2 regions of the Kitasatospora sp. NPDC036993 genome follow, and region 2 is predicted to be linked to the other one. Evidence: riboswitches for the same ligand, from Rfam matches in the RefSeq annotation. Region 2 holds a riboswitch; the other holds the start of a gene.

Region 1 (3,373 bases), on a different contig from region 2:
GAGCAGCGCGTCGGTGGCCTCGACGCGCACCTTGAACAGCCAGGCGGCCCCGAACGGGTCGGCGTTCACGGCGGCCGGGTCGGCGACGACGTCCTCGTTGATCTCGGTGACCTCGCCGGTCACCGGGGAGAACAGGTCGCTGACCGACTTGGTGGACTCCAGCTCGCCGCAGGTCTCACCGGCGGTCACGGTGGAGCCGACCTCGGGCAGCTGCACGTAGACGATGTCACCGAGGGCGGTGGCGGCGTGCTCGGTGATGCCGATGGTCGAGACACCGTCCGCGTCCGCGGCGGTCAGCCACTCGTGCTCCTTGGTGTACTGCAGGTGCTGGGGGTTGCTCATGGCGTCATTCTCCAGGATGGGAAGCGGGCACGGCGAAGCGGGCCGTCACTCGGACGGCTGCGACGTGCGGGTACGGGGGGAAAACGGGCCCGAGGGCCTCAGCGGGCGCGCTTGTAGAACGGCAGCGCCACGACCTGGACCGGCTCGTGCTTGCCGCGCACGTCCACCGCGACGGTGCTGCCGGGGGTGGCGTGGGCGGCGTCGACGTAGGCCATCGCGATCGGCTGCCCCAGGGTCGGGGACGGCGCGCCCGAGGTGATCCGGCCGATCGGCTCGCCCTCGGTGGAGACCACGGTGTACTCGGCGCGCGGCACCCGCTTGCCCTCGGACACCAGGCCGACCAGCACCTTCGGCGGGTTGGTCTCGGCCGCGGCGGCGGCCTGCTCCAGCGCCTTGCGGCCGACGAAGGCGCCCTCGTTGGTGGTCTTGTCGAAGCGCACGACCCGGCCCAGACCGGCGTCGAACGGGGTGAGGTCGGTGGACAGCTCGTGCCCGTACAGCGGCATGCCGGCCTCCAGGCGCAGCGTGTCGCGGCAGGACAGGCCGCACGGGACCAGGCCGCGGCCCTCGCCGGCGGCGGTCAGCGCCTGCCAGACCGGCTCGGCGTCGACCGGGTGGCAGAAGATCTCGAAGCCGTCCTCGCCGGTGTAGCCGGTGCGGGCGAGCAGCACCTCGCGGCCGGCCACCAGGGCCGGGAGGATCGCGTAGTACTTCAGGCCGGGCAGGTCGGCGTCGGTGGTCTCCGCCAGGATGCCGGTGGCCTCGGGGCCCTGGACGGCGATCAGCGCGTAGGTGTCGCGGTCGTCGGTGACGACGGCGTCGAAGCCCTTGGCACGGGCGATCAGCTCGTCGAGGACCAGCTGGGCGTTGGAGGCGTTGGCGACCACCAGGAAGGCGTCCTCGCGCAGGCGGTAGACGATCAGGTCGTCCAGGATGCCGCCGTCCTCGGCACAGATCATGGTGTAGCGGGCGCGCAGCACACCCAGCGCGGAGACGAAGCCGACCAGCGCGTGGTCCAGCATCTCGCCGGCCTGCGGGCCGGTGACGGTGATCTCGCCCATGTGCGAGAGGTCGAACAGGCCGGCCTTGGTGCGGACGGCGAGGTGCTCCTCGCGCTCGCTGCCGTAGCGCAGCGGCATGTCCCAGCCGGCGAAGTCGGTCATGGTCGCGCCGAGGGCGCGGTGCAGCGTGTCGAGCGCGGTCAGGCGGGGGGACGACATGGCCAGGAACTCCTCGGTCGGGGCACTCAGGGGTGCGCGCGCCGGAACGGACCCGCTCGGGGGCCGACCCCGCGCGCGGGCATGCGGCGGCGTGGGTCTCCCCATCTGTCGTCGAACCTGAGAGCTTCACCGCCCACCTGCCCGCAGCCGTTCCAGCGTCGGGCTGGTTCCAGCTTGGGGGACAGCATGGCGGCTTGCACCGTGGGTGGGCGCACGACAGGGCCGGGCGCCGCTTTCCAGATGTGCCTAACCCGTGCGGTAGGGGTGCCTGAGAGATTCCGGGGAGGACTTGCTCCTTCGGCGCCGGCTGTGCCTGATCGGCACTCCGGGCTCTCCCGCGCGGGTTCGAGCGGCCGGTATGGAGTTGTGGGGGCCCGCGGCGCATGCCGTCGGACGCGCACATCATGGCACGTCCGGGACGACGAGGGGAGAGGGGACCCGGTCACATCACCCGGTACCGAACACGAGCCCCAAGGCGATCGGGCCGGGGGCCCTAGACTGCTGCGCGTCGGCGCAGCAGAGGGCGGCCGACCGGCAGAGGGCGGAATCGGCGGCGCATGGGGTACCCGGTGGAGCAGCAGCAGGGGTGGGGCGGACCGGAGGAGGCGCCGTCGGGCGGCTCCTGGCCGGCCAACGAGCTGGAGCAGGTGCTGACCGCGGCCCTGGGAGACCCGGGCGCGACGCCCCGGGTGATCGAGGTGCTGGCCCGTAGCCAGGTGTGGGTGCCGCTGCCGGCCGGGGCCGACCCGCAGGGGCAGTCGCTGGACCTGCCGACCGTCGAGCTGGGCGGCGACCCGTACGTGCCGGTGTTCTCCTCGCAGGAGGTGTTCCTCCAGCAGGCGCCGGGAATGGCCTTCGCGATCGCGCCGGTGTGGGAGTTCGCCCGCGGGCTGCCGCTGGGCCTGGGCATCGCGGTGAACCCGGACGCGGCGGTGGGCATCCCGGTGCCGCCGCAGGGGGTCGCCGAGCTGCGCCGCGGTCCGCGCGAGGACCGCTGGGAGGCCGCCGGCGACGCCGCGGAGCCGACCGGCGGGCGGGTGGCGCTGCGCGAGCCGGTGCCGGGCGAGGACCCGGAGCACTTCCTGGCCGCCTGCCGCGGCGAACTGTCGGCCCTGCCCGGAGTGTTGACCGCGCGCAGGGCGCTGGCCAGCGTCGAGGGCGAGCCGACCGTGATGTTCGTGGGCGTCCAGCTGGACCCGGCGGCGCCGGCCGATCCGGCCGCGGTGAACGACGCGCTCGGCCGAGCGCTGGGAACCGCGCCGCTGCCCGGCGGCGTCCACCTCGTACTGCTCGACCTCGCCGACGACCCGGTGGTCGAGTGGCTGCTCACCCGGGTGATGCCTTTCTACGCGCGGGTGTGAGCGGGGTCCGGATCAAGGCACGTCGCCGTGGCGGTGGCCGGTGCCGCGCCATAGGGTGCGTGCAGACGGCCGACGGGCCGGCGGGTTGAGGGAAAGAGGCGCGGCGAGGTGGGCGCATGAGTGCGGGAGCGGGAGCGGGCGGTGTGCCGGGGCCCTGGGGCCAGGCACCGGCCGGGCACCCGGGAGCTGACCCGGGCGCGCTGGAGCGCGCCCTGCGCGACGTCGCGCCGGAGCGCTACGACGCGTACGAGCGGCTGCTGCACGCCCTGGCGGACGGCAAGGTCTGGATGCTGCTGTGGCACGGCACCCCGGGCAGCCCGGACGCGCAGTACGGGAACATGGAGATCAGCGGCCACGGCTACGCGCCGGCCGTCACCTCGCCCGAGCAGCTGACCTCCTCCGGCTGGGCGCGGGCCCACGAGGTCATCTCCGGCCGGGAGATCGCCGCCT
Region 2 (3,373 bases):
GGGCGGGGTGAGTCGGGGGACGGGGTGCTGCGGGACACGGCGTCGGGGGGCGGGGAGGCAGAGGCGGGGGTGGTGGTGTCGTGGACCTCGACCTGCTCGCGGCGGAGTTCGTCCCGGATCACCTCCTCGGTCGTGTAGCGCTCGACGACCAGGCGGACCCGCTCGATGGGGGCGAGGAACTTGCGGACCACCGGGTGTTCCTCACGGAGGGTGACCTCCTCGACGGCCTCGGCGATGTCCTTCTCGGTGAGGGTGGCGCGCTCGGCGTCGCTGACCGGCATCCGTTCGACCCGGACGCGCTCGCGGACCACCGGTACGCGGCGCTCGACCTGTTCGGTCGTCACGTACTTGCGCAGCTTCGCGGTGCCCAGGGTGCGCCAGTCGGTGGTGATCTCCAGTCGCTCCTCGCGGCAGGTGATCTCGACCGGGCCGCTGAGGGCGGTCGAGGCGGGGCCGGTGCTCGTGACGTTCGTGGTGGTCGTGGCTGCCGCCGTCGGGGCGGGGGTGGGAGCGGGCTGCGACTGGGGTTTCGGTTCCGCGGTGGGCGCGGCAGGTGCGCCAGGTGTGGTGGAGGTGGTGGCCTCGGGGGTGCTGAGGGTCCGCATGTCGTCCTCCGGGGCGGTCCTGGCGGTGTCCGCGGCGGTGGACGCGAACGGGATGACGGCCGGCTTGGCCGGGGCGGGTTCTGGCGAGCGCTCGGCGGTGTGGAAGGTGAGCGACTTGGCCGGGGCCGCCGCGGCCGTCGTGGCGGCGGCCGCGGTGGTGCCGAACTCCAGGTCGGGCTGCTTGGGGCGGCTCCCGTTCTCGCCGTTCGGGCGGCCGTCCGCCGGTGTGTCGAGCCCGTAGTAGCGGTAGAGCTGGAGCTCCTGCGCGGGCGACAGGTGCTGGCCGACGCCGAAGTCCGGCGACTCCTTCACCAGTGACTTGTCGTACGGCACCCGGAGTTCGTCGCCGGCGAACTCGCTCGTGGTCAGCGGGACGAAGGCGTCCCGGCCGAAGATGCCGGTCCGGACCGCGGCCCACTCGGGCCGTCCGGTCGCGTCGTCCAGGTAGACCTCGTCGACCGTGCCGATCTTGTCTCCGTTGCGGTCGACGGCCTTGTGACCGATGAGGTCCCGGGGGTCGATGTCGGTCTGCACTCATGCCTCCAGTGCGCTGAGCCTGCGGAACTCCCGCAGGAAGGCGGCCGGAGCACCCGTTCCGTCCGCCACTTCACACCAAAAGCCATGAATCGGACGGGCGCGACCGGGGTGCGCCGGACGGGCTGCGCGCTGGACCGTCCGGGGGACGCGCGTAGATCTCAAGCGACCTGACGCACCCGTGATCGGGAGGTCTCCCGCTGGTACCCTGGGCGGCGACCGCAGAGCCCGCTCGGGAGAGTCTCCGACCGCGAAAACCGCTGGTCGGAGCGCCGAAGGAGCAACTCCTCCCCGGAATCTCTCAGGCATCCGTACCGTGTGGGGTAGGTCACTCTGGAAAGCAGGGCAGGACCGTCGGCATGGGAGCCGACGATCACCACCCTCACCGACGGTGCAAGCCGACGGGGCGCCCACAGCGCACCGTGCGGGTGAAGCTCTCAGGTCCCGATGACAGAGGGGGAGGCCTTTCGGGTCGCCCGCCCAGGCTGAGCCGCTGTCCGCAGCGGCGAAGGCCGGCCGGCGTGCGCACCCCCGCCGGTCCGTGACCAGGAGGCCTCGACCACCATGAACGCCCAGCCGAACGCGGGACGCCCCACCGGCGCCTCGACCCTCACCGAGCTTGAGCTGGCCAGCCCCTTCGAGAACCGCCACATCGGCCCCGACGCCGCCGCGCAGGAGAAGATGCTGGCGTCCGTCGGCTACGGCTCGCTGGACGAGCTCGCCGCCACCGCGGTGCCCGAGGCGATCCGCTCCATCACCGCCCTCGACCTGCCCGCGGGCCGGAGCGAGGCTCAGGTCCTCGCCGAGCTGCGCGAGCTGGCCGGCCACAACCAGGTGCTCCAGCCGATGATCGGCCTGGGTTACTACGGCACCTTCACCCCGCCGGTGATCCTGCGCAACGTCATGGAGAACCCGGCCTGGTACACCGCGTACACCCCGTACCAGCCGGAGATCTCGCAGGGCCGCCTGGAGGCGCTGCTCAACTTCCAGACCCTGGTCTCCGACCTGACCGGCCTGCCGACCTCCGGCTCCTCGCTGCTGGACGAGGGCACCGCGGCCGCCGAGGCGATGGCGCTGGCCCGCCGCGTCACCAAGGTCAAGGGCGGCGTCTTCCTGGTCGACGCCGAGACCCTGCCGCAGACCGCCGCGGTGATCAACACCCGCGCCGTGCCGACCGGTGTCGAGGTCGTCGTCGCGGACCTGTCCGAGGGCATCCCGGCCGAGATCGCCGAGCGCGGCGTCTTCGGCGTGCTGCTCCAGTACCCCGGCGCCACGGGTGTGGTCCGCGACCTCGCCCCGGTGATCGAGCAGGCGCACGGCCTGGGCGCGATCGTCGCCGTCGCCGCCGACCTGCTCGCGCTGACCCTGCTCAAGTCCCCGGGTGCGCTGGGCGCCGACATCGCCTGCGGCACCTCGCAGCGCTTCGGCGTGCCGATGGGCTTCGGCGGCCCGCACGCCGGCTACCTGTCGGTGCGCGCCGAGTACGCCCGCTCGCTGCCGGGCCGCCTGGTCGGCGTCTCCGTCGACGCCGACGGCAACCGCGCCTACCGCCTGGCGCTGCAGACCCGCGAGCAGCACATCCGCCGCGAGAAGGCCACCAGCAACATCTGCACCGCCCAGGTGCTGCTCGCCGTGATGGCTTCCATGTACGCCGTCTACCACGGCCCGGACGGCCTGGCCGACATCGCCCGCCGCACCCACCGCTACGCCGCCGCTCTCGCCGAGGGCCTGCGGGCCGGCGGCGTGGAGCTGCTGCACGGCGAGTTCTTCGACACCGTCACCGCCGTCGTCCCGGGCCGCGCCGCCGAGATCGCCGCCACCGCCCGCGCCAACGGCATCAACGTCCACCAGGACGGCGCGGACCGGATCTCCGTCTCCACCGACGAGACCACCACCCGCGAGCACCTGGCCGGCGTCTGGGCCGCGTTCGGCGTCCCCGCCGTCGAGATCGCCGAGGCCGCCGGGGCGCTGCCCGCCGCGCTGCTGCGCGAGGACGAGTACCTGACCCACCCGGTCTTCCACAGTCACCGCTCGGAGACCGCCATGCTGCGCTACCTGCGCCGCCTGTCGGACAGGGACTACGCGCTGGACCGCGGCATGATCCCGCTGGGCTCCTGCACCATGAAGCTCAACGCGACCACCGAGATGGAGGCGGTGACCTGGCCGGAGTTCGGCCAGCTGCACCCCTTCGCGCCGATCGACCAGGCCCAGGGCTTCCTGACCCTGATCCGCCA

Evidence for each region. A riboswitch is a leader RNA that binds a small molecule or an ion and turns the genes downstream of it on or off. The one in region 2 is predicted to bind glycine.
Region 1: another riboswitch for glycine. It lies ahead of gcvT (glycine cleavage system aminomethyltransferase GcvT); the one in region 2 lies ahead of gcvP (aminomethyl-transferring glycine dehydrogenase).

The regions. Positions count from the first base shown of each region.
Region 1 is NZ_JBVJRP010000006.1:490,637-494,009, forward strand. It holds gene gcvH (glycine cleavage system protein GcvH) at 1-342, opposite strand, end outside; gene gcvT (glycine cleavage system aminomethyltransferase GcvT) at 441-1,562, opposite strand; glycine riboswitch at 1,809-1,910, opposite strand; gene ACZ7C5_RS16075 (enhanced serine sensitivity protein SseB C-terminal domain-containing protein) at 2,120-2,923, shown strand; gene ACZ7C5_RS16080 (enhanced serine sensitivity protein SseB C-terminal domain-containing protein) at 3,040-3,373, shown strand, end outside.
Region 2 is NZ_JBVJRP010000023.1:13,775-17,147, forward strand. It holds gene ACZ7C5_RS33990 (PRC and DUF2382 domain-containing protein) at 1-1,139, opposite strand, end outside; glycine riboswitch at 1,363-1,466, shown strand; glycine riboswitch at 1,468-1,600, shown strand; gene gcvP (aminomethyl-transferring glycine dehydrogenase) at 1,704-3,373, shown strand, end outside.